Regions from separate parts of the Streptomyces sp. XY431 genome, predicted to be linked through region 3. Evidence: riboswitches for the same ligand, from Rfam matches in the RefSeq annotation. Region 3 holds a riboswitch; each other region holds the start of a gene.
The links. Region 3 has a riboswitch for cyclic di-AMP ahead of ADK60_RS42080 (glycoside hydrolase family 16 protein). Riboswitches for the same ligand answer to the same signal wherever they lie in the genome.
Positions count from the first base shown of each region.

Region 1: linked by a shared signal. The riboswitch ahead of ADK60_RS02950 (M23 family metallopeptidase) and the one ahead of ADK60_RS42080 (glycoside hydrolase family 16 protein) in region 3 are both predicted to bind cyclic di-AMP.
Region 2: linked by a shared signal. The riboswitch ahead of ADK60_RS47955 (LysM peptidoglycan-binding domain-containing protein) and the one ahead of ADK60_RS42080 (glycoside hydrolase family 16 protein) in region 3 are both predicted to bind cyclic di-AMP.

Region 1 covers NZ_LGDO01000015.1:2,348-12,527, reverse strand. The annotation lists gene ADK60_RS02985 (NAD(P)/FAD-dependent oxidoreductase) at 1-421, opposite strand, end outside; gene ADK60_RS02980 (HipA family kinase) at 798-1,553, shown strand; gene ADK60_RS02975 (DUF3037 domain-containing protein) at 1,550-1,966, shown strand; gene ADK60_RS02970 (MarR family winged helix-turn-helix transcriptional regulator) at 2,049-2,492, shown strand; gene ADK60_RS02965 (HelD family protein) at 2,608-4,881, opposite strand; gene purB (adenylosuccinate lyase) at 4,991-6,430, shown strand; gene ADK60_RS02955 (MFS transporter) at 6,522-8,078, opposite strand; cyclic di-AMP (ydaO/yuaA leader) riboswitch at 8,388-8,553, shown strand; gene ADK60_RS02950 (M23 family metallopeptidase) at 8,557-9,603, shown strand; gene ADK60_RS02945 (DUF2470 domain-containing protein) at 9,867-10,180, opposite strand, start outside.
Region 2 covers NZ_LGDO01000510.1:500-10,679, forward strand. The annotation lists gene eno (phosphopyruvate hydratase) at 62-1,348, opposite strand; gene ADK60_RS47955 (LysM peptidoglycan-binding domain-containing protein) at 1,682-2,677, opposite strand; cyclic di-AMP (ydaO/yuaA leader) riboswitch at 2,683-2,832, opposite strand; gene ADK60_RS37645 (cytochrome P450 family protein) at 3,099-4,385, opposite strand; gene ADK60_RS37650 (SDR family NAD(P)-dependent oxidoreductase) at 4,614-5,036, shown strand; gene ADK60_RS37655 (nucleoside triphosphate pyrophosphohydrolase) at 5,116-6,153, opposite strand; gene ADK60_RS37660 (hypothetical protein) at 6,280-6,933, opposite strand; partial or broken gene ADK60_RS42765 (phosphatase PAP2 family protein) at 7,160-7,786, shown strand; gene ADK60_RS37665 (response regulator) at 7,907-8,635, opposite strand; gene ADK60_RS37670 (sensor histidine kinase) at 8,643-10,073, opposite strand; gene ADK60_RS37675 (serine/threonine-protein kinase) at 10,176-10,180, opposite strand, start outside.
Region 3 covers NZ_LGDO01000184.1:5,598-15,777, reverse strand. The annotation lists gene ADK60_RS19440 (IclR family transcriptional regulator) at 1-357, shown strand, start outside; gene ADK60_RS19435 (hypothetical protein) at 524-1,147, shown strand; gene ADK60_RS42080 (glycoside hydrolase family 16 protein) at 1,175-2,428, opposite strand; cyclic di-AMP (ydaO/yuaA leader) riboswitch at 2,432-2,599, opposite strand; gene ADK60_RS19425 (MoaF-related domain-containing protein) at 2,913-3,242, shown strand; gene ADK60_RS19420 (alpha/beta hydrolase) at 3,294-4,442, opposite strand; gene ADK60_RS46730 (hypothetical protein) at 4,717-4,956, opposite strand; partial or broken gene ADK60_RS46725 (SDR family NAD(P)-dependent oxidoreductase) at 5,161-5,247, shown strand; gene ADK60_RS19410 (phosphotriesterase family protein) at 5,351-6,280, opposite strand; gene ADK60_RS19405 (carboxymuconolactone decarboxylase family protein) at 6,277-6,768, opposite strand; gene ADK60_RS19400 (DUF4865 family protein) at 6,786-7,424, opposite strand; gene ADK60_RS19395 (TetR/AcrR family transcriptional regulator) at 7,464-8,030, opposite strand; gene ADK60_RS19390 (LLM class flavin-dependent oxidoreductase) at 8,309-9,340, opposite strand; gene mgrA (L-glyceraldehyde 3-phosphate reductase) at 9,704-10,180, shown strand, end outside.

The DNA.
Region 1 (10,180 bases), on a different contig from region 3:
GGTCACGGACGTACGCCGCCTCGGCGAGGGTCTTCATGCCGCGCGCGTAGTCGGTCAGACCGGGGATGTCGAAGGTGCGGGTGACGCTGCCGGGGGCCAGCACCAGGTAGTCGTACTTCTGTGCCACCACCTCGTCGGTGATCTTGCGCACCACGCAGACCTTGGCGGCCGGGTCCACCCCGATCGCGCCGCCGGGGACGATGTGGGTGCGGCGCAGCGAGCGCCGCAGCGAGACGGCCACCGACTGCGGTGTGAGCACACCGGCCGCCACGTGCGGCAGCAGCGGCAGGTAGAGCTGGTAGCTGAACGGGGTGACCAGGGAGATCTCCGCCTCCGCCGGGGAGAGCTTGCGCTCCAGCCGGCGCGCGCACTCCAGTCCGGCGAAGCCGCCGCCCACGATCAGGATCCGGGCTCGTTCCATCGTGCGTCCCTCACAGTGCAGGTCGTTCCGCCGCGGGTCGTGGCGCCGGGGGCCGTTCCGCCACGGCGCGGCCCTCGGTGGGCGCGGAGGTGGCGGAGCGGACGCGGCGGTGCGAGTGCGGTGGTGCGGGTCATGGCCGATGCGGGTCGTGGCCGGTTGCGGGTCGTGGCCGTAGCGTTCCCCGGCTACTGTCCGCCACGTTCGCACGGAGCGGCGGGGGCTGCCACCGGGGCGACCCGGGCGGGGGAGTGGGCCGGGCAAGAGGACCGGGGGAGTAGGCCGGGCATGTGGGCTGGGGGAGTGGGCCGGGCAAGAGGACCGGGCGAGTGGGCCGGGTGACACCCGCCCCGTGCATATGCCCGATAGGCTGTCGGCCGTGCTCCCCGAGGTGACGGCGGTCCGTTATGTGACGCCACTGCGAGAAGGCGGCTCGATGCCGGGCCTGGTCGAGGCCGACGACAGGCGGCTGTACGCGCTGAAATGGGTCGGCGCGGCGCAGGGCCGCAAGGCGCTGGTGGCGGAGGTGCTGGCCGGGGAACTCGGCCGGCGGCTCGGACTGCCGGTGCCCGAGCTGGTGACCGTCGATCTGGACCCGGTGCTGGCCCGCAGCGAGCCGGACCCGCAGATCCAGGACCAGATGCGCGCCAGCGGCGGGCTCAACCTGGGCATGGCCTTCGTCAGCGGCGCGCTCAACTTCGACCCGCTCTGCTTCGACGTGGACGCCGGGCTGGCCGGGCAGGTGCTCTGGTTCGACGCCCTCATCGGCAACGTCGACCGCTCCTGGCGCAACCCCAATCTGCTGGTCGCCACCGGTGGGCTGCGGCTCATCGACCACGGCGCGAGCCTGATCTTCCACCACCACTGGGCCGGTGCCGCCGCCTGGATCCGCCGGCCGTACGACGCCTCCGACCACGCGCTGCTGCGCGCCGAGCCGGACCTGCTCGCCGCCGACAAGGCGCTCGCGCCGCTGGCCGAGACGGCGATCGAGGAGGCGGTGGCGCGGATCCCGGACGTCTGGCTGGTGGACGAGCCCGGCTTCGACTCGCCCGAGGCGGTGCGCGCGGCGTACCGCACCCAGTTGACCGAGCGACTGGCCGGTCCGCGCGACTGGCTGCCGGAGGTGTCCGCATGACCGAGCCGATCCGGTCGGCCCTGCCGGCCGTCGCCGAGCTGCACGACTACGAGTACGCGGTGATCCGGGCGGTGCCCCGGGTGGAGCGCGGTGAGTGCGTCAACGTGGGCGTGCTGCTGTACTGCCGGCAGAGCGCCCACCTGGCCGCCCGGACCCATCTGGACCAGGCGCGGCTGCTGGCGCTGGACCCGGTGGCCGACGTGTCCGGGGTGCGGCGGGCGCTGCAGGGGATCGAAGCGGTCTGCGAGGGCGGACCGCAGGCCGGTCCGGCGGCGTCGGACAACCCGGGGCAGCGGTTCCGCTGGCTGACCGCGCCGCGCAGCGCGGTGGTGCAGCCGGGGCCGGTGCACACCGGGCTGACCTCGGACCCGGAGACCGAGCTGCGCCGGCTGTTCGACCAGCTGGTGCTCTGAGGGTCCGGGTCCCGGTTGGCTGCCGGATCTTTGCCGTGATCAAAGCTTGAGTTACTGAAGCAGTCGGTCGTAGGCTGACCTCATGGGTTCGACAGCGACCACGACCGTACCGACCAACGCCGAGCTGATGGAGGCGCTGGCCGCCGTCGGTGCCGCGTACTTCCAGGACTTCGCGGCCGCCGCCGCCAGGCACGGTCTCTCCTCCTCGCAGGCCAAGGCGCTCGGCGCCGTCCAGGAGCCGGTGCCGATGCGCGCGCTGGCCGGGCGGCTCGGCTGCGACGCCTCCAATGTGACCGGGATCGTCGACCGGCTGGAGGCCCTGGGCCTGGCACGCCGGGAGGCCTCGGCGGGGGACCGGCGGGTCAAGATCGTGGTCATCAGCGAGCAGGGCCGGGAGATCCTGGCGCTGGTCCGCGGCGAGATGAGCCGCACCCACCAGTCCTTCGAGACCCTCAACGACGAGCAGCGGAGCGCGCTGCACTCGATCTGCCTCCAGGTGCTCCCGGTGCTCAGCGGCCGGCAGTAGGCGCGGGCCGGGGCGGAGCGCGCCTACTGCCGTCTGCTTCTGTCGTCCGCTTTCTGCCGTTCGCGGCCGGAGCTGGGGGCCTTGCCGGGGACGTCGCCGGGTGGCCCGGTGGTGATCAGCCGGTGGCCGCCCCCTCCAGTGCGGCGAGGACGGCCGGCAGCGGTGTGTGGTGGAGCAGGGTGAGCCGCGCCGTCGCCCGGGTGAGCGCGACGTAGAGGTCGGACCAGCCCTGGGCGAGCAGGCCCGCCGGGTCGACCAGGACGACGGCGTCGAACTCCAGGCCCTTGCAGTCCCGGACGGTCAGCGCGCCCAGGGCGGCGGCCCGGTCGTCCGGTGCGATCACCCCGACCGTGCCCGGGCCGGTGGGCAGCGCGGCCAGCGCGGCGGCGTAGTCGCCGCCCGGCACCGGGACGGCGTGCGGGCGCTCGGCGGTCTCGCGGACGGCCTCGGTCGGTTCCTGGCCGGGGGAATGGGCGCGCAGCACCTCGGCGGCCGGCGCCATGATCGCCGCCGGGGTGCGGTAGTTGACGGTCAGCCGCACCTCGTGCCGCCGCCCGGGCAGCTCCCGGTCCAGCAGCTCCGCCCAGGACGTCCGGGACCCGGCCGGCGAACCGGTCTGGGCGAGGTCGCCGACGATCGTCAGCGAGTGGGTCGGCACCCGGCGCAGCACGGTGCGCCAGTCCATCGCGGACAGTTCCTGGGCCTCGTCGACCACCACGTGCCCGTACGCCCACTCGCGGTCCTCGGCGGCGCGCTCGGCGGTGGTGCGGTCCGGTCCGGTGTCGCGGAACCGCTCGGCGAGCAGGTCGGCGTCCAGGGTGACGTCGGTGGCCTCGTCCCGCAGGCCGGCGAGGGTGAGCACGCCCTCGGCGTAGTCCAGCTCCTCGTCCAGCACCCGCCCGGCGGCCCGGGCGCGGGCCCGGGCCGAGCCGGCGTCCTCGCCGAGGAGCTCCGCCGCCTCGTCGAGCAGCGGGACGTCCCCGGTGGTCCAGGGCGAACCGGCCGGGCGCAGGACGGCCGCGCGCTCGGCGGGCGTGAGGCCGGGAGCGGCGACGGCCAGCAGGGCGGGGTCGGAGAGCAACCGGTCGATCACCTGATGGGGCGTCAGGACCGGCCACAGGGAGTCGAGTCGGGCGCGGATCGCGGACTGCTCCCAGAGCTCGCGCGGAGCGTACCGGGCCTCCTCCTCGTCGTACGGGCGGCCGAGCGCGAGCGCCTGCTCCACCGCCAGCGCGTCGAGCACCGTGCGCAGGAAGAACGCCCGCGCCCGGTTGTGCGGCAGGCGCAGGCCGCGGGCGGCGTCCCGGGCCTCGGCGCAGACCCGGTGCGACAGCCGCAGGTGCTCGCCGAACCGCAGCTCGCCCGCCGGCGGCGCCTGATGCGCCTCGACCGCGCGCCGGACCACCTCCGCCATCCCCGCGCCGCCCTTGACCACGGCGGCGGCCGGGGCGTCCGGCACGGTGGCCCGGACGCCCGGGAAGAGCTCGCCGACCGTGCGGAGCACCACCTCGGTCTCGCCGAGCGCGGGCAGCACCTGGTCGATGTAGCGCAGGAACGCCGGGTTGGGGCCGACCACCAGGATGCCGCGCCGCTCCAGCACCGCGCGGTGGGTGTACAGCAGATAGGCGGCGCGGTGCAGGGCGGTGACGGTCTTCCCGGTGCCGGGGCCGCCCTGGACCACCAGGGCGCCGGGCAGCGGGGCGCGGATCACCCGGTCCTGCTCGGCCTGGAGGGTGGCGACCGCGGTGCGCATCCGGCCGGTGCGCTCGCGGGCCAGGGCGGCCAGCAGCGCGGCCTCGCCGACCAGGGTCCGCCGGTCGTGCTCGCCCAGCTGCTCCAGGTCGAGAGCCTCGTCGTCGAGTCCGACCAGGGTGCGGCCCCGGGTGCGCAGGTGGCGGCGCCGGACCACCCCGCCCGGCTCGACCGGGGTGGCGGTGTAGAACGGGCGGGCGGCCGGCGCGCGCCAGTCGATCAGCAGCGGCTCGTAGGCGCCTTCCCGGTCGTCGACGAGGCCGATCCGGCCGATGCGGCGGACGGTGCCGTCGCCGTGGTCGAGGCGCCCGAAGCACAGCCCGCGTTCGACCGCGTCCAGTCGGGCGGCGTGCCGGACGGCCTCGGCGGCGCGCAGCTCGCGCTCCAGCCGGGCCTGGTGGGTGCCGCCCGGGCCGGCCTCGTGGCCGAGCGTGACGAGGGTGCGGAGGGCGCGGGCGCGGGCGGCGTCGAGCTGGGCGTACAGGTCGGTGAGGCGGGCCTGTTCGGTGCGCAGCGCCTCGGCGAGGCGGCCGTCCGGGTCCGCGGTCGGGTCGGGAGCCCGGTCGGGGGTCTGGTGGGGAGCCCGGTCGAGTGTGCGGTCGGACGCGGAGGTGGGGACCGCTGGAAGTCCATTCATGGGTGTGGTATCCTTGCGGCGAGGAGTTTGTGGAGCCTCTTGTGGAAGTTGCTCAATTGCCCCAGCCTACCCGATCCGGCGCCGTTCAGGCTGACCTCGGCTGTTAGGCTTGCGAAGCGTGAGCGCGAAGCCCCAGATCCCCAATGTCCTGGCCTCCCGGTACGCCTCGGCGACCCTGGCCCAGCTGTGGTCCCCCGAGCACAAGGTGGTCCTCGAGCGCCACCTGTGGCTCGCCGTCCTGAAGGCCCAGCAGGACCTCGGCGTCGAGGTGCCCGCCACCGCCGTCGCCGACTACGAGCGGGTGATCGACCAGGTCGACCTCGCTTCCATCGCCGCCCGTGAGCGGGTCACCCGGCACGACGTGAAGGCCCGGATCGAGGAGTTCAGCGACCTCGCCGGCCACGAGCAGATCCACAAGGGCATGACCTCCCGGGATCTGACCGAGAACGTCGAGCAGCTGCAGATCCGGCAGTCCCTGGAGCACGTGCGCGACCGCACGGTCGCCGTGCTGGTCCGCCTGGGCCGGCTCTCCGCCGAGCACGCCGAGCTGGTCATGGCCGGCCGCTCGCACAACGTGGCCGCGCAGGCCACCACCCTCGGCAAGCGCTTCGCGTCGATCGCGGACGAGCTGCTGGTCGCCTTCCGCCGGCTGGAGGAGCTGATCGCCCGCTACCCGCTGCGCGGGATCAAGGGCCCGGTCGGCACCGCCCAGGACATGCTGGACCTGCTCGGCGGCGACACCGAGAAGCTCGCCGAGCTGGAGCGCCGGGTCGCCGGCCACCTCGGCTTCGACAACGTGCTGATCAGCGTCGGCCAGGTCTACCCGCGCTCGCTGGACTTCGAGGTGCTGACCGCCCTCGTCCAGCTGGCCGCCGCGCCGTCCAGCCTGGCCAAGACCATCCGCCTGATGGCCGGCCACGAGCTCGTGACCGAGGGCTTCAAGGAGGGCCAGGTCGGCTCCTCCGCGATGCCGCACAAGATGAACACCCGCTCCTGCGAGCGTGTCAACGGCCTCGCGGTGATCCTGCGCGGCTACGCGTCGATGACCGGCGAGCTGGCCGGCGACCAGTGGAACGAGGGCGACGTCTCCTGCTCGGTGGTCCGCCGGGTCGCGCTGCCGGACGCCTTTTTCGCCTTCGACGGCCTGCTGGAGACCTTCCTGACCGTCCTCGACGAGTTCGGCGCCTTCCCGGCCGTGGTCGAGGCAGAGCTGGACCGCTACCTGCCGTTCCTGGCCACCACCAAGGTGCTGATGGGCGCGGTGCGCGCGGGCGTCGGCCGGGAGACCGGGCACGAGGTCATCAAGGAGCACGCCGTCGCCTCCGCGCTCGCGATGCGGGCCGGGGCCCGGGAGAACGAGCTGCTGGACCGGCTGGCGAACGACGACCGGATCCCGCTGGACCGGGCCGGGCTGGACGCGCTGCTGGCCGACCGGCTCTCCTTCACCGGTGCGGCCGGCGCCCAGGTCGCCGAGGTCGTCCGGCAGGTCGAGGCCGTCGCGGCCGCGTACCCGGAGGCCGCCAAGTACGCGCCGGGCGACATCCTCTGACGGTTGTCCGACCCCGGTTACCGGGCCCCGTCGCCGTCGAGGCGGCGGGGCCCTCGGTGTGTTCCGGGGGCTTGGCTTCTGCTGAGGAGGCTCAGCCCTGTTCCGGGGCGGGGTGGCCCGGGTCGAGGGGAAGGGCGGGGCGGCCCGGGTCCAGAGGTGGGGCCGGGTGGCCGGGGTCGAGGGGTGGCGCGTTGGTGCCGCAGGCGTAGCGGCAGTCCGGTTCGGCCACCGGGTGGTGGTCCTCCGGGGCCAGGACGTTGCCGTGGACGGTGGCCAGGGCGGTGAGTCCGCCCGCCACGAGCAGTCCGGCGCAGATCAGCATCGCGGTGTGGAAGGCGGAGTCGACCGCCGACGGCACCTGGTAGGCGTCGCCGCTCAGACCCGCCAGCGCGGGCAGTGCGGCGACCGCCAGCAGACCGGCCGCCCGGGCCGCGGCGTTGTTGACCCCGCTCGCGATGCCCGCGTGCCGTACTTCGACCGCCGCCAGCACGGTCGCGGTCAGCGGTGCGACCAGCAGCACCATCCCGCTCCCCATCACCGCGACGGCCGGCAGCACGTCCGTCCAGTAGGAGGCGTCGGGCCCGATCCGCAGCATCAGCAGCACGCCCACCGCGCACAGCAGCGGGCCGACGGTGAGCGGCAGCCGGGGGCCGATCCGTTTGCCCAGCCGGCCCGCCCGGGCGGAGAGCGCCAGCATGATCACGGTGATCGGCACCAGTGCCAGTCCGGAGACCAGCGGGGAGAAGCCGGAGACGATCTGCAGCTGGACGACCAGGAGGAAGAAGACCCCGCTGAACGCCGCGTACACGGCGAGGGTGACCAGGTTGACGGCGGTGAACAGCCGTGAGGAGAACAGGCCCAGCGGCAGCATCGGCTCCGGGGTGCGGCGCTCGACCACAATGAAGGCGGCGCCGAGCAGGAGGCCGGCCGTGCCGGTGACCCAGACCGTGGCGGAGAGTCCGCCCCCGGCGGCGGTCAGCGCATAGGTGATCGAGCCGAGCGCGAGGGCGGCCAGCACCGCGCCGAGCACGTCGAAGCGTCCGGTCGAGCTCTCGTCCCGGCTCTCCGGGACGTGCCGGGCGGCCACCACGATCACCATCGCGGCCAGCGGCAGGTTCAGCAGGAAGATCCAGCGCCAGCCCGGGCCGTCCACCAGCCAGCCGCCGAGGAACGGGCCGACCGCCGCCGACACCCCGCCGAGGCCGGACCAGAGGCCGACCGCCGCCGAGCGGTCGTCCGGATGGAACACCGCCTGGAGCATCGCCAGCGAGCCCGGGGTGAGCAGCGCTCCGCCGATGCCCTGCACGGCGCGGGCCGCGATCAGCACCTCGATGGTCGGCGCGGCGGCGCAGGCGGCGGACGCGGCGGCGAACCAGACCACGCCCAGCAGGAAGATCCGCCGCCGTCCGTACCGGTCGCCGAGCGCGCCGCCGAGCAGGATCAGGCCCGCCAGGGTGAGCAGATAGGCGTTGAGCGTCCATTGCAGGGCGTCGAGTTGGGCGCCGAGATCGGTGCCGATCCGGGGCAGTGCGACGTTCACGACGGTTCCGTCGAGCATCGCCATGCTGGAACCGAGCACCGTCGCCAGAAGTACCCAGCGACCCTGCGCGGTGCCCAACCGCAGGGTGCCTGCATCGGTGGTGGTCACGGCCCATGGTGGGGCCCCCGGGGCCGAAGTGACAAGGGTCACCGGGGGTGTGTCGGGGATGTCCGTTCCGTGAGTGATCGTGTGCGCACTGATGACGACATCGGCGGAGGGTGGCGGATCACGTGCGCGCAGTGAATGGATTGTGTGCGTACTGTGCATATCCCTGATGCGGAGCGTCACGGTGTTCCGGACTTTGGTCCCGGGTTCCGGAGATCGACATTGCTTCACCCGAACGGATGGGTTTTAGTTCAGCGACCGCCCGGCGTCAGCCCGGGTGGCCACCGGGTGGAACGCCTAGTCCTGCCGCTGCCCGGTGGTTCGCAACGAACTCTGTACGGCAGGAGCGGGGGACCCACAGGTAAGTCGCCGGACCCGAATTGACGGTCCGGCTTGGGGTGAAGCCGCATTTCTCTGCGGCCGGGCAACTCCAGCCCGAACCCGACAGCTCACCTCGCAGGCGTCGGAGAGGACAGCTTCCATGCCCGCACAGGCACGTCGTATCGCCATGCCCCGCGCCGTCCGCATCGGCATCGCCACCGCCGTCACCGGCGCCGCCTTCGCCCTTCCGCTGGTGACCACCGTCACCGCCCAGGCGCACGAGGCCCCGGCCGCCGGCCAGACGCAGCAGAGCAGCACCTGGACCGGCGCCGCCAGCGTCGACGCCGCGCCGGCTGCCGCCGAGAACGCTCCGGTTGCCCCGGCTGCCGCCGCCGCTCCCGCCGCCGAGGCCGCTCCGGCCGCTCCGGTCGACTACAAGGTCGTCGGCGGGGACACCCTGTCGAAGATCGCCGACGCGAAGAACGTCGAGGGTGGCTGGAAGGCGCTGTTCGAGCACAACCGCTCGGTCATCGGCGCCAACCCGAACCTCATCTTCCCGGGTCAGCACCTCGCGCTCGGCGCCAAGGCCGCCGAGGCCGCGAAGCCCGCCGCCCCGGCCGAGGCCGCCAAGCCGGCCGCTCCCGCCGCCAAGGCGCAGACCTCGCAGGACTCGGTGAAGCCGGCCGCTCCGGCCGCGAAGCCGGCGGCCCCGGCTGCCAAGCCGGCTGCCCAGCCCGCCGTTCAAGCTGTCGTCGCCCCGGTCGCGAAGCCGGCCGCCGCGGCTCCGGTCGCCGCCACCTCCGGCTTCTTCGCCCCGCTGGCCAACCCGAAGCTCGGCACCGCCTACGGCGTGGCCGGCTCGATGTGGGCCTCCGGCCACCACACCGGCGCCGACTTCGTCGCTGCCACCGGCACCCCGCTGCGCGCGGTCGCGGCCGGCACCGTGGTGAAGGCCGGCAACGGCGGCGCCTACGGCAACGAGGTCGAGATCAAGCTCGCCGACGGCAAGTACGCCGAGTACGCGCACCTGTCCTCGATCGGCGTGTCCATCGGTCAGACCGTCACCGCCGGCCAGCAGATCGGCCTCTCCGGTGCGACCGGCAACGTGACCGGCCCGCACCTGCACTTCGAGATCCGCACGGGCTCGGAGTACGGCTCGGACATCGACCCGATCGCCTACCTGCGGGCGCACGGCGTCGCGATCTGACCCTCGGTCGGATCATCTGCCACCGCTGGGTGCGGGGCGAAAACGACCTCCCGGAATGGTCATGTCGGGTGACCGCTGGACCGGGTGGACGCCGCACCTGAGCGGATCGACGGGCGCGGGACACGCCCGTCCTGCCGGCCGGCCCGGCTCGCGAGATCTTTCTCGTGGGCCGGGCCGGCCGTCGTCGTGCCGGGGTCCGCTGCCGCAGAGTTGACCACGCGTCAGTGTCGTTGCGGGGAAGGCTGGTTCGGCTTCCTTTGGGTTCAGGACCGGTGAGCGGCGGGCTCCTGCTCGGCGGCGGCCAGCAGTTGGTGCACCCGGTGACCGAACTCGTCGGCGTCGCGGGCCGGTTCGAGGAAGACCAGCCGGACGTCGCGGTGGCCGTACGGGTGGTCCAGGCGGAGCACCAGGCCGTACCGGTCGAGGGCGAGCGGGCGGATGTCGGGACGGTCGGCGAGCAGTGCCGGGTCGAGCAGCCGGGTGAGTACGGCGAGCGCGTCGGGGTGGTCGTCGGCGAGGTGGGTGAGCAGTCCGGCCTCGTAGCGGGCCAGCGGGTCGGGGGCGGCCGCCGCGAGGT
Region 2 (10,180 bases), on a different contig from region 3:
ACCCTACGGGGTGAACGGCGGGGCACCGGTCAGGCGTGCGCCACTCGGGCGGCCGGGCGGGTCAGCCCTCGTGCTTGAACCGCGGGAAGGCGCCGCGGCCGGCGTACTCGGCGGCGTCGTCGAGGATCTCCTCGATGCGCAGCAGCTGGTTGTACTTGGCGACGCGCTCGGAGCGGGCCGGGGCACCGGTCTTGATCTGGCCGCAGTTGGTGGCGACGGCCAGGTCGGCGATGGTGACGTCCTCGGTCTCGCCGGAGCGGTGGGACATCATGCAGCGGTAGCCGTTGCGCTGGGCCAGCTCGACGGCGTCCAGGGTCTCGGTCAGCGAACCGATCTGGTTGACCTTCACCAGCAGCGCGTTGGCGGTGCCGGTCTCGATGCCGCGGGCCAGGCGGGCCGGGTTGGTGACGAACAGGTCGTCGCCGACCAGCTGGACCTTGTCGCCCAGCTTGTCGGTCATGGCCTTCCAGCCGTCCCAGTCCGACTCGTCCAGCGGGTCCTCGATCGAGACCAGCGGGTAGGCGGCGACCAGGCCGGCGTAGTACTCGATGAGCTCGGCGGAGGTGAGCCCCTTGCCCTCGAACTGGTAGGCGTCGTCCTCGTAGAACTCGGAGGCGGCGACGTCCAGGGCCAGCGCGATGTCCTTGCCCGGCACGTAGCCGGCCTTCTGGATGGCCTCGACGATGAGGTCGAGGGCCTCGCGGTTGGAGTCCAGGTTCGGGGCGAAGCCGCCCTCGTCGCCCAGACCGGTGGAGAGGCCGCGCTCCTTCAGCACGCCCTTGAGCGTGTGGTAGACCTCGACGCCCCAGCGGACGGCCTCGGAGAAGGACTCCGCGCCGATCGGAGCGATCATGAACTCCTGGATGTCGACGTTGGAGTCCGCGTGCGAGCCACCGTTGAGGATGTTCATCATCGGGACCGGCAGGACGTGCGCGTTCGGGCCGCCCAGGTAGCGGAACAGCGGCAGGTCGCTGGCCTCGGAGGCGGCGTGCGCGACGGCCAGCGAGACGCCGAGGATGGCGTTGGCGCCGAGCGAGGACTTGTCCGGGGTGGCGTCCAGGTCGAGCATGGCCTGGTCGATCAGGCGCTGCTCGGTGGCGTCGTAGCCGACCAGCTCCGGGCCGATCTGCTCGATGACGGCCAGGACGGCCTTCTCCACGCCCTTGCCGAAGTAGCGGTTCTTGTCGCCGTCGCGGAGCTCCAGGGCCTCGAAGGCACCGGTGGAGGCACCCGACGGGACAGCGGCACGGCCGGTGCTGCCGTCGTCGAGGCCGACCTCGACCTCGACCGTGGGGTTGCCGCGCGAGTCGAGAATCTCACGGGCTACGACGACATCGATGGACGGCACGAGGCATCTCCTAGCGGAAGCAGGTACCGGCTGACAGTGGGGTGCCGTCGGCCGGACGATTGCGGAGTCGTTACGACCAGAGCCTAACCGCACCGGCTGTCCGGGCCACGTCGACCTCGGCTCCGTCTCAGCGTGTGGCTGTGCTACCCACCGGTAGTTCACCTGGTTGCCCGGCCTCGGACGTCCCGGGGCGGGCGAAGGGGGCGGAACGGGCCGGTGCCGGCACGCCTTCCCGCCTGTCCACCCGTCCGCTTGCCCGCCTGTCCGCTTGCCCGCTGCCCGCCTGTCCGGTGACGGGCAGGCGGGTAGCGGGCAAGAGGAGTGGGCGGTGCGTCAGCCGAGGGCGAGGACCTGGCCGGGGACGATCAGGTCCGGGTCGCCGCCGACGGTGCCGCGGTTGCCGTCGTACAGGGCCTGCCAGCCGCCCTGGACACCCTGCGCGGTCGCGATCCCGGCGAGCGTGTCGCCGGAGCGGACGGTGTAGCCCTGGCCGGCCTGCGACTGCTGGGCCTGCTGGACCTGCGGGGCCTGCTGCGTCTGCTGCGTCTGCTGCGTCTGCTGCGGTGCGGGGGCGGTGCCCTGGCCCGCGTACTGCTGGTACACGCCCTGGTGGCTGGTCCAGTACCAGGCGCCGTTGTTCTGGTACCAGAACACCTTGGCGTCGGCGTCCCAGCCGGCCCGGCCGGAGAACGACGGCGCCTGCGACTGGGTCTGCTGCTGCGCCTGCTGCTGGACCTGCGGAGCCGGCTGGGCGTGCCTCGGCGCGTACTTCGGAGTCTGCTGGGTCTGCGGGTCCTGCTGGGCCTGCGACTTGGGGGCGGCGTGCTTCGGCGCGGCCTTCGGGGCCGGCTGCTCGATCTGCGCCTGCGGGGCCTGCTGCGGCGGCTGGGCCTGCGGCTTGGGGGCGGCCGGGGCGGCGTCCGCCGAGGTGTCGACCGCCGCCGGGGCACCGCCCTTGCTCAGACCGGCCTTCTTGGAGCACACCGGCCAGGCGCCCGGGCCCTGCGAGGCCAGCACCTTCTCGGCGACGGTGATCTGCGCCGCCTTCGAGGCCTGGTTGGCCTGCGGCGCGTAGGAGGTGCCGCCGAACGCCTTCCAGGTGCTGGAGGTGAACTGCAGGCCGCCGTAGAAGCCGTTGCCGGTGTTGATGCTCCAGTTGCCCCCGCTCTCGCACTGGGCGACCGCGTCCCAGGTCGAGGCCGGGGCGGCCGAGGCGCCGGTGGCGGTGAGGATCGGCATCGCCAGTCCGACACCGGCGACACCGGCGACGGCGATGGCCTTCTCGGTCTGGGTGCGGCGACGGTGACGGCCGGTTCCGACGAACAGCATGAAGAAGTCCCTCTCCGCACGCCTGCGAGGTGAGCTGTCGGGTTCGGACCGGGAGGTGGCCCGGCCGCACGGAGGCGGCTTCACCCCAAGCCGTGGGAGACGGCGCAAAGACCTGGTTCCCCCGCCCCTGCCCAGGGTTCTGGTCGGTTTCCGGTGACGCGGCGGGCAGGACTCGGCGTTCCGCGCACGGGACCCGCTTCCGCGGGCTCCCCGGAGAGTAGACAGATCTTCAGAGCAATCACAAGCTCATATCGCCGCTATCACACGGAAATCACGTCAGGTGATGGATTGCCTACCAACCGAAGAGGTATGTCCGGATTGATGGAGGTTCACACCCCCCGAAGCCGCCTCGCAGAGACTCCGCGTCAGCGTGTCGTGAGCCCCCCGTGAGTCCCCCCGTGAGTCCCCCTGTGAGTCCCCCTCAGTGAACTGCCGAGGGGTCGGCGGAGGTTGCCTCCGATGTCGCTTCCGGCGTGAACTCCACCGGAAGTTCACGAAGTCCACGCATGATCAGACCACCGCGCCAGCGCAGTTCCTCCGGGTCCGCGGCGAGCCGGAGGTCCGGCAGCCGGGACAGCAGGGTGGTCAGCGCGGCCCGCCCCTCCAGTCGCGCCAGCGGGGCGCCGATGCAGTAGTGGATGCCGTGCCCGAAGCCCAGGTGCGGGTTGTCCGCCCGGGCCAGGTCGAGGGTGTTCTCGTCCGCGAACCGTGCCGGGTCCCGGTCCGCCGCCGCCAGCACCACCAGCACCGGGTCGCCGACCGGGATCTCCACCCCGCCGATGGTCAGCGGGCTCGTCGCGAACCGCCAGGTGGCCAGCTCCACCGGGCCGTCGTAGCGCAGGAGTTCCTCGATCCCGGTCTCCAGCAGCCCACTCTCGCCGCGCCCGATCGACTCCTGGAGCAACGCTCGCTGCCCCGGGTTGCGCAGCAGCGCGTAGACGCCGTTGCCGATCAGGTTCACCGTCGTCTCGAAGCCTGCGAAGAGCAGGATGAAGGCCATCGCCGCGGCCTCGTTCTCGGTGAGGTGCTCACCGTGGTCGCTGGCCCGGATCAGCCCCGAGATCAGGTCGTCCCCGAGGTCCGCGCGCTTGCGGTGGATCAGCTCCGCGAGATAGGCCCGCATCCGCTTCACCGCCCGCCCCACGCCGCCGCGTTGGCCGCCGCCGTGGCGGATCATCATCCCGGCCCAGTCCCGGAAGTCGTCCTGGTCCTCGGCCGGCACCCCGAGCAGGTCGCAGATCGCGTAGATGGGGAGCGGGAAGGCGAACTCGTGGATGAGGTCGGCCGATCCGCGCGCCGCGAAACCGTCGATCAGCCGGTCCGTCAGCTGCTGCACCCGGGGCTCGAAGGCGGCCACCCGGCGCGGGGTGAAGGCCTTGGACACCAGGCGGCGCAGCCGGGTGTGGTCCGGCGGGTCGATGTTCAGCAGGTGCGTCATCAGGTCGGCCTGGCGCTCGCCCGGGATGCCGACCCGGCCGGTGCGGTGGGCCTGCTCGCTGTGGTGCGCCGGGTTCTTGGAGAGCCGGCTGTCCGCGAGCGCCTGGCGGGCGTCCGCGTACCGGGTGACCAGCCAGGCCTCCACCCCGCTGGGCAGGGTGGTCCGGTGCACCGGCTCGTGCTCGCGCAGCCACGCGTACGCCGGATACGGGTCGGCGGCGAACTCCCAGGTGAACAGGGGCGGACGGGCGGAAGCGGGCTGAGCTGGCATGGGTCGACGGTATCCCGGGCGCGTCCCAGGCACCGCACCGTGGACGCCGCCGTTCCCACCGCCCGGCGCTCGTTCCGGTGATCGTTCCGGTGATGGTGGGCAGGAGCAGGCGTGAGCCTGGTCACCTGAGGGGTAATTCCTGTTGCGGAGGATCCGGTCGTGCCTACGATCCTCCGCAAGATGTCCGTGGGCGCCGGTGCGGAGCCGCCCACAGGGAGGAGCAGGGCCATGCGGGTCACCGGTGCGGTCATCGTGATCGCGGTACTCGACGGCGGGTCGGGGGCGGGCCTCGCCCGCCGCTTCACCGCGGCGGGAGCCGCCGGGATGCTGATCGCCGACCAGCGGGGCGGGGTCGCCGAGGACCTCGCCACCGAGCTCGACCGGCCGGGCTGCCCGGTCGTCGGGGTGTGCGGCGACGTCCGCCGCCCCAGCGATGTCGCCGCGCTGGTCGACACCGCCGAGAAGCACCTGGGCCCGATCGACCTGTTCTGCGTGGCCGGGCCGGACGGCGAGCGGATCGTCTCCCTCTCCGACCTGCCGGCCCACCTAGACCTGGAGCGGCTCGCCGAACTCGTCGCGCTGGTCGGCGAGGCGATCGGCGAGGTCGTTCCGCCGCAGCGCCGTCCGGTGGCGGACGTCGCCGCGGTCTGAGGGGCCGGGGGCGGTCGGGGCTGCTTCGGCTGCTCGGTTGCTCGGGCTGCTCGGTTGCTCGGTTGCTCGGGCTGCGCGGTTACTCGGCGGGCTTCAGGCCCTCCGCGGCGCGCACCGTGTCGCGGTAGCCCCGCGCCGCCGCCCGCAGCGCGGCGTCCACGTCGAGCCCGGCATCGTGCGCACGCTGCGCCACCGCGAGCAGCAGCCGACCCGCGGACTCCGCGGTGAGCTCGGCGGGCAGCTCGTACGGCTCGTCCGGCACGCCCGCGAACCCGGACCGGCGCACCCGCGACACCAGCTTCGCCGCGTACGCCAGCGAGGGCAGCCCGGCCGGGACGCCGTCCAGCACGGACTCCCGGTCCGACTTCTCGGCCGCCTTGAGCGTCTCCCAGTTGGCCTCCACCTCGGCCGCGCCGTCCGCCTCGGTGTCCCCGAACACATGCGGGTGCCGGTACATCAGCTTCTCGACGATGTCACCCGCCACATCGTCGATCGAGAACGCCCCGGTGGGGTGCTCCTCGGCGATCCGGGAGTGGAAGAAGACCTGGAGCAGCACGTCGCCGAGCTCCTCGCGAAGGGTGTCGCGGTCCCCCTCCTCGATCGCCTCGACCAGTTCGAAGGCCTCCTCGACCAGATACTTCACCAGGCTGGCGTGGGTCTGCTCGGCGTCCCACGGGCAGCCGCCGGGCGAGCGGAGGCGGTCCATCACGGACACCAGGTCCAGCAGCCGGGAGCCCGGCAGGTCGTACGAGCCCGGCAGCACCTCGATCTCCGGCACCTCACCGGCGTGCTCGACCGCGAGCCGGGCCAGCGCGTCGGTCAGCCCCGGGTCGCCGTCCGGGCCGCCCAGCCAGACCGTCGCCCCGGCCCCGGCGGCGCCGTCCGCCGGGGCCCCGGTCAGCAGCCGGGCCAGCGCGGGGGCCGAACCCGGCACCACGACCTCCACCTCGACACCCGCCTGCCGCAGGGCGGGCAACTGCGGGTGACCGGCATCGCCGGCCAGCACCCGCCCGGCCGAGCGCAGGGCCTCCCAGGCCGGCCAGGACAGCAGGCCGGGGGCCACCCGGTGGGTCGTGATGAGGAGGATCAGCTTCGCGCCCGGAGGATTCGTCGTCACCCCTCGAACCTACCCGTCCGCCCGCTGCCCCCGCCGCCGGGTTTCTGTCCGCTCTGCGTGGGTGAGCGGGGAGGGCGCCTCCGTGCTCCGTGCTCCGTGCTCCGTACTCTGTGCTCCCGGTCGGCCTCAGCCGGTGGGCCTGGGGCGGGCGGCCGGGGCGAGGGCGGCACGGTCCGGGTCCCAGGTGCCGTAGCGGGGGTTCACCCGCAGGTGGAGGGCGGTGGCCGTGGCGGCCAGGATCCGGCGGACGGCGGCGTCGCCCGCCGGGGTGTCGGCGTCCGCCCCGGCGGTCGCGGCGAGCCGGCGGATCCCCAGCTCGCGCCCGAGGCGGTCGTCGATCGCCCCGGCCGGAACGCCCTGCGCCGCCAGGGCCCGGGCCAGCCGCCCGGCGCCGCCGAGGCGCCGTTCCTCCTCCGCCCGGGCGGCCGCCACCTCGGCCTCCGCGACCGCAGGACCCCGGTCCGCGACCGCGCGGGCCACCACCGCGTCGAGCACCAGCTCGGTGACCGCCCGCCGGGCGGGGCCCTCCGTCTCCCACCGGGCGTCCGCCGACACCCCGCCCGGAGCGTGCCGCAGCGCCGCCACCCTGGCCTCCACCGCGTCCACCGGGATCCGCCGTCCGTCCAGCACCGCCGCCGTGCCCGGCGTCAGCCCGCCCCCGCCGCACCCGGCCAGCCCCGGGAGGGCGAACAGGACGCCGACGACGGCGGCGGTCCTGGTGGCTCTGCTGGTGGCCCTGGTGATCGTGGTGGTGGTCGTGGTGGTCCGGCGACGGTGCATGGCGGGTCTCCGGGTGCGGGCGGATGCGGGGCGGCGGATGCGGGCGGCACGGATCCCCCGAGCGTAGGGCGGGGCGCCCGGGGCAGTGCGGACCGTCGCCCGAACGGCCCATCCGGGCCGGGCGCCGACACGGCAGCGGGCTCACGTCAACCCTGACGATCGTCAAGGTCGGCCCCTGCCTTTCGGGTCGGGTCGGGAGCCACCCCCGACTCCTACCGTCCGTGTCATGACGAACACGATCAGGAACAGAGCGGTCCTCGCGGTGGCACTCGTCGGCACCGGCGCCGGGGCGGTCGGGTGGCTGGCTCCGGCGGGCGGTGGTGCGGCCGGGGCTGGCCCGCCGACCCATGGCTGGTCGACCATCGGCTACCGCCGGGTCGCCGAGGCCGTCGCCGATGCCCCGTCCCGTCTCGCCGCCCTGCTGGAGCCCGCCACCGAGGCCGGTCTGGTGGTGCTGGGCCTGCTGCTGGCGCTGGTCTGGTGGACGGCACGCGGGCGACGGGCCGCCGACACTGTCGCGGGTGTCGTGCTGACCGGCCTCGGCACCGTGCTCGCGTACGGGGCGAGCGAGGCGTTGAAGCTCGTGCTGGACGAGGAACGCCCCTGCCGGGCCCTGGCCGGACTGCCGTCCACCGCGCTCGCCGACTGCCCCCCGCCGGGCGACTGGTCGTTCCCCAGCAACCACGCCACCCTGGCCGTCGCCCTGGCCACCGGTCTGGTGCTGCTGCGACCGCGGTGGGCGTGGCTGGTTGTCCCGGTGGGCCTCGGTACGGCCGCCCTCCGGGTGGCCGCAGGCGTGCACTACCCGCACGACGTGGCCGCCGGGGCCGTGCTGGGCGGGGCGGTCACGGCGGCCGTGGTGGTGGCGCTGCTGCCCTCGGCGACGGCGGTGGTCGGCGCGACGGGCCGGGTCCGGCTGCTCGGTCCGCTGCTGCTGGCTCCCTCGGCCGCGGCACGCGCCGCGGCCCCGGTCTCAACCGGCCGGGCCCACCGCCAGGCCGGCCTCGTGGGCGAGGACGGCGGCGGCCGCCCGGTTGGCCACTCCCAGCCGGGCCAGGACGGAGCTGACGTGCGCCTTCACAGTGCCTTCCACCACACCGATCCGGCGGGCGATCTGACCGTTGGACAGCCCGGCGGCGACCAGCGTCAGCACATCGCGCTCACGGGCGGTCAGCCCGGCCACCTGCCGCTGGGCCGCGGCCCTGCGGTCGGCCGGACCTCCGGACCGGGTGGCGGCGAGGTGGGCCACCACCCGGGCGGCCACCTTGGGTGACAGGTAGGCGGCCCCGTCGGCCACCGCACGCACCCCGGCGATCAGCTCCTCGGGCTCGCCGGACTTGATCAGGAATCCGTTGGCGCCCCCGCTCAGGGCGCGCAGGATGTAGTCGTCCTCACCGAAGGTGGTCAGCATGACGATCCCAGGAGCCGCTCCGGTCCTGGTGGTGACGCCCACCCGCCGGATCTCGGCGGCAGCGGTGATGCCGTCCGTGCCCGGCATCCGGATGTCCAGCACCGCGACGTCCGGCCGGTGGCGGCGGAGCAGCTCGACCGCCTCCCGCCCGTCGCCGGTCTCCGCGACGATCTCGATGCCCGGATCGGTGGCGAGCACCGCGCGCACCCCGGCCCTGACCATCGGTTCGTCGTCCGCGATCAGTACCCGGATCCGCGCCGGGGCGCCGTGCTCCAGTTCCCCCTCGCTCATCGGGCACTCACTCGACCAGGGCGTCCAGGGAGATCAGCACGCCGCCCCGGAAGCAGAGCCGGTACGCGTCCCCCGAGCGGTCGTTGTTGAACGCCTCGGCCGTCATCGCGTAGTACTCGCACGTCACTCCCTCTCCACCGGGTGGCGGGTCGCCTACGGACGGATGGTACGGAAACTGATGTTCCGGCAGAAATCGCTGCACGGTGGACCGGTCCTGGCCGACCCGCAGTTCGGCGTAGTCGGCAGGGTCGAGCACGGACCGCCCGGCGGTGTAGATCGTCCAGCCCCGCAGCACGGTGGTCAGCAGCACCGCGACGGAGAGCGGCACCAGGACGATCGCGGCCACCATGCGGCCCACCCGGCGGCGGGCCAGGCGCAGTTCACGGGACGGCGACACCGCGACCGGCGTGGCCGGGGCCGCGGTCGGGGCGCCCGTCCGTGGCAGGTGGGCGCTCACCTCGAAGCCGGCGCCGTCGGCCCGGGGCCCGTAGCGGAAGGTGCCGCCCGCCAGCCGAACCCGCTCGGCCAGCCCGAGCAGACCGTGACCGCCCGCGCCCGGTGCACCGGTTCCCGCCCCGGCCCGGGCAGGCGACTCGCCCGCCGATCGGGGACCGTCGAGCACCCGGACGCGAGCGCCGTCCGCCGCGTACGCCACCAGCACCGTGACCGGCGCCCCCGCGGCGTGCTTGGCGGCGTTGGTCAGCGCCTCCTGAACCACCCGGTACACGGCGTGCTCGGCCGCCCGCGGCAGCCCGTCCGGCTGACCGTCGACGGTCAGCCTGACGTCCAGACCCGCCGCGGCCGCCTCCCCCACCAGGTGCGGGACGCCCGCGTCGACCGGGCCCCGGGCGGTGTGGGGGTCCGTGTCGTCCCGCAGGATGCCGATCACCTCGCCGAGGCGTTCGACGGCGGCAGCCGCGCCCGCCCGGATCTCCTGCGCCGCCTCGCGGTGCGGCGGGGCCAGGTCGGGCGCCAGCTTGAGCGCACCGGCCCGCAGGGCGATCAGGCTCAGGTCGTGACCCAGCGCGTCGTGCATGTCCTGGGCGATCCGGGCGCGTTCGCGCAGCCGCGCCCGCTCGGCCACCAGTCGCTGCTCGTGCTCGGCCCGTTCGGCCCGCTCCCACCCGGCCCGCACCAGCTCCTGCGACTGCCGCCAGAACCGGCCCACCATCCACGGGGCCATTCCGGCGCAGACCAGGACCGAGACGACCGACGTCGCCTGCACCGCCAGGTCCGGGACGACCACCGCCACCAGCGCCCCGGCCGTGACCAGCACCGCGAGCAGGGCGACCGCCTCCCGCACCCGCTCCATCCGCACCCCGGCCGCGAACGCCGCCCCGATGCCCGGCACCGCCCACCAGAGGGACACCGGACTCAGCCCGAACGCCCCGGCCGCCAGCACCAGCAGCCCCCGGTCCCACCACGTTCTCGTCCACATCCGCCCGACCCTACGGACCTCACCGGCGCCGCGGATCTGTCGAAAGTCATGCCCGTCGGCGAACGTCCGCCGGCCCCCGGGCCGGGTAGCCGCGGTCGGCGGTCAGG
Region 3 (10,180 bases):
CACTGCACCGGCGTCGGCAAGGCGCTGCTGGCGCAGCTGCCCGACGAGGAGGCGCGCGCCGTGCTCGGCCCCAACCCGCTGCCCGCGCACACCCCGCACACCGTCACCGACCCGCAGGAGCTGATGGCCCAGCTCGCCGAGGCGCGCGAGCGCGGCTATGTGGTCGACGACCAGGAGCAGGAGATCGGCGTGCGCTGCATCGCCCTCGCCGTTCCCGGCGCACCGACCCCGACGGCGCTGTCCGTCTCCGGCCCGGAGGCCCGGATCAGGGCGCTGGAGGAGCAGGCCGGCGCGGCGTCGCTGGTGCCAGTGATGCACGGGATCGCGGCCCGGCTGGGCCAGGTCCTGGCACCCTGACGTTCGGTCGCAGACGCGGCACGCCCGGGCGTTCACCCGTTCGAGCCACCCTTCGAGCCGCCCGAGGGCGGGTTGCCCCGGCCCCGGACACCCGTCGGCCACGCTGGTGCGGACGCGGCCCGCGACGGCGCGGGCGCGCCGGACACGAAGGGCAGGGTGAGCGGCGATGACCCGCAGCGGTTCCGTTCGAAGGCTTCTCGGCAGGTCGTTGGTGACGGGGTGCACGGTGGCGGTGCTGGCCGCCGGACAGGCCGGCGCGGTCTGTCCGCCGGACGACAAGACGCCCGCACCCGGGACGAGCGCCCCGGCACCGGGGGCCGGTGATCCCGGGGCCGCGGATCCGGGCACGACCGCCGACCCGGCCGCGGCGGCGGTGCCCTCGGACTCCGACCTCTACGTCGTCCGGATCGACCCGGAGCCGGCCGCGCCCGGCGGCACCACCACCCTGCACGCCTTCGTCGGCAACCTCGGTCCGGACCGGACCGCCTCGCCGTTCACCGTCGTGGTCACCCTGCCGGCGGGGGTGACGGCCGAGGGGCCGTTCTTCCCGGAGAACTGCTACGAGTTCCAGAACGGCCACCGGGTGCGCTGCACCTTCCCGGCCGGTCTGCCGAAGTTCCGCAGCGCGACGGCCCTGATCCCGCTCCGGCTCTCCCCCGACGTCCCCGTCGGCGAGCTGACGGGCGGCTACGTCGCGGTGCGCGGCGACGACGACCGGAACGACGCGAACAACCGGCAGCCGTTCACGATCGAGGTCGTCGAGACCACAGGTCCGAGGCCGGCCGTCTGACCGTCGGCCCCGGACCTGTGGCCGCTGCTAGCGGTACACCCGGACGTAGTCCGCCGCGAAGGTGATCGGCGTGGTGCCCGAGGGCGCGGGGTGGTAGTTCCCCGCGCTCAGGGACAGGTTGAGGATCGGGTACGCCGCCCAGTCGGCGCCGACACCCTTGCCGTCCGAGAAGACCTTGGTGCCGTTGATGTACCAGTCGACCGAGCTCGCACCGTAGTGGGTGCCGATGGTGACCCAGCCGTCCTTCGCGATCGCCTTGGCGTCGGTGAGGTACAGGTGGCCCGGGTTGATGTGGTTGGTCAGCTCCAGCAGGTTCGGGTTGTCGGTGTGGTACTCGAAGGAGTCGATCTCCCCGTGGGTGCCGCTGGTGCTGTTCCACGTCCAGAGCGCCGGCCAGGCGCCGGTGCCGGCGGGGAGCTTGACCCGGGTCTCGATGTAGTCGCCGGTCTTCACCTTGAAGCCCTCGCTGGAGTACTCGGTGGTGAGCAGCCCGGTGTCCCAGGCCTGCTTGCCGTTCTCCAGCGTGTGCGTGCTCGGCCTGGCGGTGAAGGTGGCGACGCCGCCGGAGACGGCGACGTTGTTCTTGTTCAGCCAGTCGAGCTTGTTGTCGTTCGGGTTGTGGTCGCCGTAGTGGTAGGAGCTGCTCCGGTCGGCGGTCCAGCGGGAGCCGAGGGCGAGGCTGTTGAAGTCGTCGGACCAGGTGAGCTGCTTGCCGGCGACCGGGGCACCCGTGGTGGGGGTGGTGGGCGTCGGCGTGGGGGTCGGCGTCGGGGTGGCGGCGGAGACGACGAGCTGGCGGGAGGGCAGGTTGTGCCAGCCGCCGGCGCTGTCCTGCCAGAAGCCGAACTGGGTGTAGGTGCCGGCCGCCAGAGTGCGGGTACCGGTGGTGATCGACAGGCCGGCGGGGCAGACCTGGACGTTGCTCCTGTTGCCGGGGAAGTCGAGGTTGCGCCCGGCCGCGTCGCGGATGCCGACGCCGACGGTCTTCGCGGTGAAGCAGGACGAGGAGTGCAGCGTGAGCGAGGCGGCCGTCGCCTTGCCCGCGACCATGGTGGCCGGGGCGAGCTTGTCCTGGGTGACGGTCGGCAGAGCGGCGGCCTGGGCGCCGGTCACGGCCGGAAGGCCGAGCAGTCCGGCACCGGTGACGGCGAGCGCCCCGGTCGCGGCGAGGGCGGCGGTGCGGCCCCGGTGGGAGGGACGGGCGTGGCGGGCGGCCGGGCGGCGGGCCTGGAGGCCCGGGTTCCGGGCAGGCCGAGGGGGCTGCGGGGAGGCAGTGGGCATGGCAGTGGTCCTCTGCGACGCCTACGAGGTGAGCTGTCGGGTTCGGGCGCGAGGTTGCCCGGCCGTCCGGAGAGCGGCTTCACCCCTAGCCTCGACACACGCGCACGGTTGGCGCGCGGCCGGGCACTGACCTGGGTCCCCCGCTCCCGTCCGCTGTGGTGCTCGATTGCCGGCCGGCGGGTGGACGGGACTCGGCGTCCCGACGGCGGGGCTCCGCTGTGGCGGAAGCCTCTGCAGGCTAGGCAGGCCGTCCGCGCACGGACAACCTTCCCGGGGCGGTTGTCGCGCAGCTCACACCGCCGCCCCGCGCCCCCGGCGACCGTTCCAGGCGGGCCGTGGTGGCCGTGGTGGCGGGTCCGGCGGGGAAAGTGCGCCACGGAGGCGGGGTGGTCGGATAGGTTGGAGATCCATCCGCGTCCGGAACCGTCCGGGTCGCAGCGAGCACCACGACAGCACGTCCAGAGACGAGGAGACCCGCCCCACCATGACCGCGTCCCTGCCCGCCTTCGCCGGCCGTACCTTCCTGTTCCGGGTCGACAACGGCGCGGCGTTCCGCAACGCGTACTCGGCCGACGGCAAGCGGCTGCGCTGGGAGGGCCTCGGCGAATCGGCGGGCCAGTGGGAGGACGTCTCCCTGCATGTCGCCGAGGTCGGCCCGCAGCTCTACTTCGTCAGCTGGACCGAGGTGAGCGGCATCACCGTGAGCCACGTCATGGACCTGACCCGGATGACGGTCCGCGCGTTCTGGACGTACGAGGGCGAGGGCGGCCGGGTCGGCGAGCTGCACACCGGCACCCTGGAGCAGGTGGCCTGAGCACCCCGAGCGCCCGCCCGCGGGTCCCGGCCGGACACCCGGGCGGTCGGGTCAGGCCGACGGACTGGCGGCCGGGACCGTCAGGCGCTGGGAGATCCACTCCAGTGAGGACGGGAGCAGCTTGCTCCAGGTCTCGAAGTTGTGGCCGCCGGTCTCCAGCATGCTGTAGGAGACCTTCATCGGGCCGTGCGCGGCGGCCACGAACGCCTCGGTCTCGCGCCGGTAGTTGCCGTCGCCCTCCCGGGTGCCGGCCAGCAGCACGGAGATCGCGGGCTGCGGCAGGTTCTTGAGACGCCACATCAGGTCGGCCTCGTTGCGGCGCTGTTCGCTGCCGTTGTAGAGGTCGCCGGTGCTCGGGTCGTCGGCCGCCTGGTAGTAGCCGGAGAGCGAGACGGCGGTCGGGTAGACGTCGGGGTGACGCATCGCCAGCTTGAGCGCGCAGTAGCCGCCGGTGGAGTTGCCCATGAACGCCCAGGCCCGCGGGTCGGCGGAGACCCGGTAGGTGGCCTGGATCGCCGAGGGCACGTCCTTGGCGAAGTAGGCGTCGGTCTGCGGACCGCCCGGGACGTCCTCGCACTCGGTGTCCTGCGGCAGCGCGGGCGAGGGGCGCACCAGCACCAGCACCGTCGGCTGCATCCGCCCCTCCTGAAGCAGCTTCAGCGCCGCGCCCGGGTAGTTGAGGCGGGTGACGAGGTTCTTGGCGATGCCCGGGAAGCCGGTGCTGACGACCAGGACCGGGAACTGCTTCTGCTCGTACTCGGGCTGGAAGTACTGCGGCGGCAGGTAGACGTACCCCTCGGTGGAGAGGCGGGTGGTGGCGCCGTCGATGCGGACCTCGCGGATCTCGCCGGACTTTTCGCGGTCGCGGCCGAGCGCCCCGCCGCCCTGCACCTCGGCGTGGCCGATGGTCTCGACGCGCAGCCGGCCGGACGCGTCCACCTTGTTGTGGATCACCACCGGCCCGCTGTCCCCGGTGCCCAGCAGGTCGTCCCAGCTGCTGTAGAACGCGAAGTAGTTGTTGGCGACCAGGCCGAGCGCGGCGAGGACGGCCAACTGGGTGACGAGCAGGGCACCGATCCGGCCGAGGACGGCCTTCCAGCTCCGCTTCGACAGTCTCGGCCACAGCCAGATCGTCCCGACCATCGCCGCGACGGCGATCAGAACGGTCAGTGCCAGCACCTTGTGGCTCGTCAGACCCATGTCGTATTTGCTCCCACGCCTCGTACTCCCCCGCCCCCGAGGGAAGGACACCCGGGAGGGCCGCCCCGGTTCCCCCGTCCGCAGTGGGGCACCGTCGCCGAGGCGCGACCACCCAGCCTAGCCGCTCCGGGGCACCCACCGCCCCCGCCGACCAGCGGTGACGCCATCGGCCTTGAGGAGGAGAAGCGGGCCGCCGGGGTGTGCTTCGGGCCCCGGTCCGCCGCGTTCCGCGGTTGCGCGGGCTGTTGCGGCGGAGCGGGTGACGGAGGCGGCGTCAGTTGACGCGGGTCCACAGGTCGAGGCCCGCGGTGAGTTCGCGCATGCAGCGGGCACCGAGTTCGCGCGGCGAACCGGGGCCGGTGGCCGGGGCGCCGGAGCGTGCCCACTGCTCCAGTGCGACCCGGATCGCGGCGGTGGCGGCGGCAGCGGCGAGCCGGATCTCCAGTACGTCGGTGCCGGGCGGGCAGCGGTCGGTGATCGCGGCCCGCAGCCGCTCCTCGGAGTCGGCGTGCACCCGCTGCCAGACCGTGGCCAGCCGGGGGTCGCGCAGCAGGTCGCGGGTCCAGCGCAGGGCCTCGACGGCGGGCGCGTCGGACGGGTTCAGGGACTCCGCCGCCGAACGCTCCAGCGCCTCCCGGACCGGCAGGTCGGACGCGCTCTCCGTGAACAGCCGCACCCAGCGTTCGCCGCCGGCCGCGAGCAGCGGGGCGACGGCGTCCTGAACGTCCTGATCACCGGCGGCGGCTCGGGCATCGGCCGGGCCACCGTGCACCGGATCCTCGCCGAGGGCGGCCGGGTCGTCGCCCACCCACATGTGACGCCGACGGGCTCCGGGCCCCGGTCGTACTGCCCTGCGGGTAGTACGACCGGGGCCTCGCCGCTGTCGGGGCGTCATCGGGGGCCGGGGGTCACCCCCGCCACTCCACTGCGAACGCCCGGGCCGGGTTGGCGGTGAGGATGCCGTGCGGGACCTCGGGGCCGAACGCGCGGGCCAGCCGGGGCGCGAGGGCGGTGAGGAGGTGCGTGGGCCCGGGAGCGGAACGGGCGGTACGGGTGGTGGTGTCGCCGCCGAGGAGCAGTTGGCCGCCGTGTCCCGCCTCGACCAGGGCCGCCACCGTGTCGAAGAGGTGGTGGTCGGTCGCGTGGTTGGCCCGCGAGGGGCCGTCCAGGGCCACGAAGGCGCCACGCGCGGCGAGTTCGCGGTGCAGCCGGAGGTCAGGGAACCGGTTGAGGTGCCCGAGGACCACCCGCTCGGGCGGGACGCCGTGCCGTTCGCAGAGCAGGTCGAGGACATCGGGTGCGGCGGTGCCGAGTTCGTGGTGCACGGCGATCGGCGCGCCGGTGGCGTGGTGCGCCTCGGCGGCCGCCGCCATCACCCGGCGGGTGTGCGGGTCGAGGCCGTGGTAGTCGCCCGCCACCTTGATCAGTCCGGCGCGGACGCCCTCGGGGGCGCCCCGCAGTCCGGTGGTGAGCTCGGCGGTGAAGAAGCCGGCCAGGCCCTCGTAGCGCCGGTCGAGCTCCGCCGGATCGTAGTGGACCGCCTGGTGGAGCCCGGTGGCCGCGACCAGGTGGACCCCGGTCGCCCGGGAGAGTCCGGGCAGCGCGTCGGCCCGTCGCCACATCCCGGCCGGCGTCCACTGGACGAAGGCCCGGCCGCCGGCGGCCGCGAAGCCCCGCAGCACCGCCTCGGCGGCGGCGGGGTCGTCCAGCTCCTCCCCCGGGAGCCTGGGGCTGCGGAGGAAGAGGTGGTCGTGGGCGTCGCAGACGCCGAGTTCGGCCGGATCGAGGTCGCCGAGGACGGTGCGGACGCTGTGACTGGGGCGGCTGGGGGCGTTCATTCCGCCGCTCCCCCGGTCCCGGGCGCCTCCGGGGTGGCGGCCGCTTCCGCCTCGGCCTCGGTGAAGACGGCGGCGGCGACGCGCAGTCCGGCCAGCGCCTTGGGCACGCCGACATAGGGCGCGAGGTGGACCAGGACCTCGGTGACCTCCGTCCTGCTCAGGCCGATCCGCAGGCTGTTGCGCACATGGTCGGCGAGTTGCGGCTCCACGCCGCCGAGCGCGGTGAGCGCCGCCAGATTGGCCACCTGGCGGTCCCGCAGGGCGAGTCCGGGCCGCTGGTAGGTGCCGCCGAAGAGCGCGGTGACGATCCAGTCCGCGAAGCCCGGCGCGAGCTCGTCGAGCGGACCGAGCGTGCCGGACCGGGTCCGCTCGCCCGCCAGTTCGGCGAGCAGGGCGTGACCGGCGGCCCGGTCGAACGGGGAGGGCACCAGGCCCGCGTCGAGGGAGCGGTCGGCGGGCGGAGTCGGGGTGGTGGCTGCCGGATTCACGGGGTGGGACGGTCCTTTCACCAGTGGCGGCCGACGGGCAGCCGGTCGAGTTCGGGGCTGGAGAGGTGGTGCACGCGGTACCGGGTGCCGGGCGCCCCGGCCGGGGCGTCGGCGCGCCACAGGGCGATCCGCAGCAGTTCCCAGCGGGCGGGGTCGAGGGCGACGGCGGCGGTGTGCAGGTCGGGGTGGTCGGGCAGTTCGGCCAGGGCCCGTTCGACGGCCTCGGCCGGGTCAGCGCCCTCCGGCAGCCGTTCCGTCAGCCTGGTGGCGGCGACGGGACCGGGTACGACGACCGGACCGGTTGCGGCCGGACCGGCAGCGGCCTGACCGGCAACGGCCGAGCCGTCGGCCGCCGGACCCCGGCGGAGGCCGGCGCCGATCCAGTGCCGGACGGCGGGGCGGCCGAAGTCCGCGCAGAGGGTGCGGAATCCGGGGCCGAGGAGGAAGGCGTTCAGGCCCTCGGTGGTGCGCCAGAGGTAGAACGGCGCGTACTGGTTGACGGGCGAACCGTCGCGGCCGCGTTCGCGCACCAGGTACGCCTTGAGGCCGAGGCCGGGCCAACTGTCCAGCAGTGGGCCCTTGGTAGCGATCCGCCGGTGGACGGTGCTCATGTCGTAGTCGGCGGGCAGGGTGATCTCGTACTGCATCGCGTGCACGGCGGACTCCGGGTGGGGCGACGGGGGATGTGCTGCCGCTCAGTCGCGGCGGTGGGCGGCGAACAGGGCGAGGGCACCGCGGGCGGCCTGCTCGAACGGTTCGGCACTGTCGGCGGCGCGGGCGAGCACATAGCCGCCCTGCACCACGGCGACCACGGCGGCGGCGAGGTCGGCGGGCTCGGCCCCGGGCCGCAGTTCGCCGTTCGCCTGCCCTTCGGCGATCACGGCGGCGAGCCGCCCGCGCAGCCAGTCGAAGGTCTCCTCGACGGGCGCGCGCAGCCGGGGGTCGGCGACCACGTCCGGATCCTGGGCCATCCGGCCGATCCGGCATCCGCGCAGCGCGTCGCGCTCACGCCCCAGATAGGCGGCGACCCGCTCGTAGGCGGTCCCGGGACCGGCGAGGTCGGCCTCCGCGACGGCCCGCATCTGCTCGGCGCTGCGGCGCAGGGCCGCGGCGGCGAGGTCGGACTTGCCGTCGAAGTGGTGGTACATGCTGCCCTGGCCGACGCCCGCCCGCTGCTGGATGGCCTTGGGGCTGGTGCCGACGTAGCCGCGCTCCCAGAGGAGTTCCTGAGTGGTTTCGATGAGGCGGTCCTGGGTTGCCATGGCCGTCACTGTACCTACTGGTACAGCTGACTGTACATACCAGTAGGTACAGAACCTCGAAGCCTGCCCGAGCGCCCGAATGCCCGAAGGCTCGAACGCCCGCGGACCGCGGACCGTGGACCGTGGGCCGCCCCCCGGCGGTCCACGGCCCTGCGTGATCGTCGTCCCCAGGAACACCCCGCGGCACTCACCGGCGGACCGTGGCGCTCATCACCTCGCACGGCCACCGTCGATCACGGTGCGTCACCGACGGCGGAGCGGCGGCCCGTCGAGGCCGATCACGGCCGCCGGGAGGGCAGGTCGCGCCGGACCACCGGCGCGACCTCGCCCGCGAACAGCTCCAGCTGCTCGCGCTGGGCGCCCTCGGTGAGCAGGTCCACACCGATGCCCACCACCTCGTTGCCGAAGGCCTCGTGATAGCGGTGGATCTTCTCGATCACCTGCTCCACACTGCCGACCAGCAGGGAGCCGCGCTCCACGGCGTCCTCCAGCGAGGTGAACGTCGAGCCGTTGCGCCGGCCCGCCGCCCACCTCGCCATCGCCTCCCAGTACGGGCGGAAGCCGGCGAACGCGTCCTGCGAACGCCGGGCGACGAACAGTCCGCCGAAGCCGGTGCCGACCCGGGCGTCCTTCGGGTCGTGGCCGTAGTGCTCCCAGCGCTCGCGGTAGTGGTCCACCAGTGCCTTGTACTGCTCCATCGGGTGCGAGGTGTTGGCCGAGAACAGCGGATCGCCGTAACGGGCGGCCAGGTCGGTGGAGAGCGTGCTGGTCGCGCTGCCGTGCCAGACCGGGATCGGCTCCTGATAGGGCCGGGGCCAGGTGGTGACCGCGTGCAACGGCGGCCGGGTGCCGCCCTCCCAGGTCACCTTCTCCTCCCGCCAGAGCCGGCGCAGCAGGCCGTAGTTCTCGGCGAGCGCCTCCCACTGCCGGTCCTCCGCCAGGCCGAACTGCTCGAACAGGCGCGGGTCGTTGCCCTTGCCGATGATCAACTCGACGCGCCCGCCCGAGATCTGGTCGACGAGGGCGTACTCCTCCGCGGCCCGGACCGGATCCACGACGGACAGCACGGTCACGGTGGTGAACAGCCGGATCGCCGAGGTGCGGGCGGCGACCGCGCTCAGCAGCACGGCCGGAGCCGGGGACAGGAACGGCTCGCCGTGCCGCTCTCCCACTCCGTAGCCGTCGAAGCCGAGACGTTCGGCGGTGACGGCCTGATCGATGATGTTGTGCACCTTCTCGTGCGGAGTGCGCCGCACACCCGTGACGGGATCGGGCACGTTGGAGGCGAGGGACGAGACGATGAACCGCACGGCGGTCTCCTTGGGGGGCGCTCGGTGGGCGGACGGCCGGCGCGGCGGCCCGGCGGAGCGCCCCACGGTCGGCCGCTCGCGCAGGGGCAGCACCGAAGGGTCGGATCGCGCGGGGCCGGTCGGGAGTTCAGGAACCGGCGTTCAGCACGCGGCGCTGCGGGGGCGACAACAGCGCAGGTCGACGGCACGGACGCACATCGCTCCGGCCCCCTCCGCTCGCACGCGCACGATCCACGATCTTCCGCGAGCATAGGCATCGGCCCGCACTCCGGGCAAGGGCCGCCCCCGCCAACCCGGGTGCGGCTCCCGACGACCGCGGCACGCCCCTCGGCCCGTCGACCCCGACCTGGCAGGATGTCTGCCATGAGCTACCTCGCCGCGGAAGACCGCTATGCCTCGATGACCTACCGCCGGGCCGGCCGCAGCGGCGTGCTGCTCCCGGCCGTCTCACTCGGCCTGTGGCACAACTTCGGCGACACCCAGCCGCTGGACGTCCAGCAGGCGGTGCTGCGCCGGGCCTTCGACCGGGGCATCACCCACTTCGACCTGGCCAACAACTACGGTCCGCCGTACGGCAGTGCCGAGCGCAACTTCGGCCACCTGTTCGCGCAGGACTTCCGCCCGTACCGGGACCAGCTGTTCATCGCCTCCAAGGCCGGCTACGACATGTGGCCCGGCCCGTACGGCGACGGCGGCAGCCGCAAGTACCTGCTGGCCAGCCTGGACCAGTCGCTGGGCCGGATGGGCCTCGACTACGTGGACGTGTTCTACTCGCACCGCTACGACGCGAACACCCCGCTCGAGGAGACCATGGGTGCGCTGGACTCGGCCGTCCGGTCC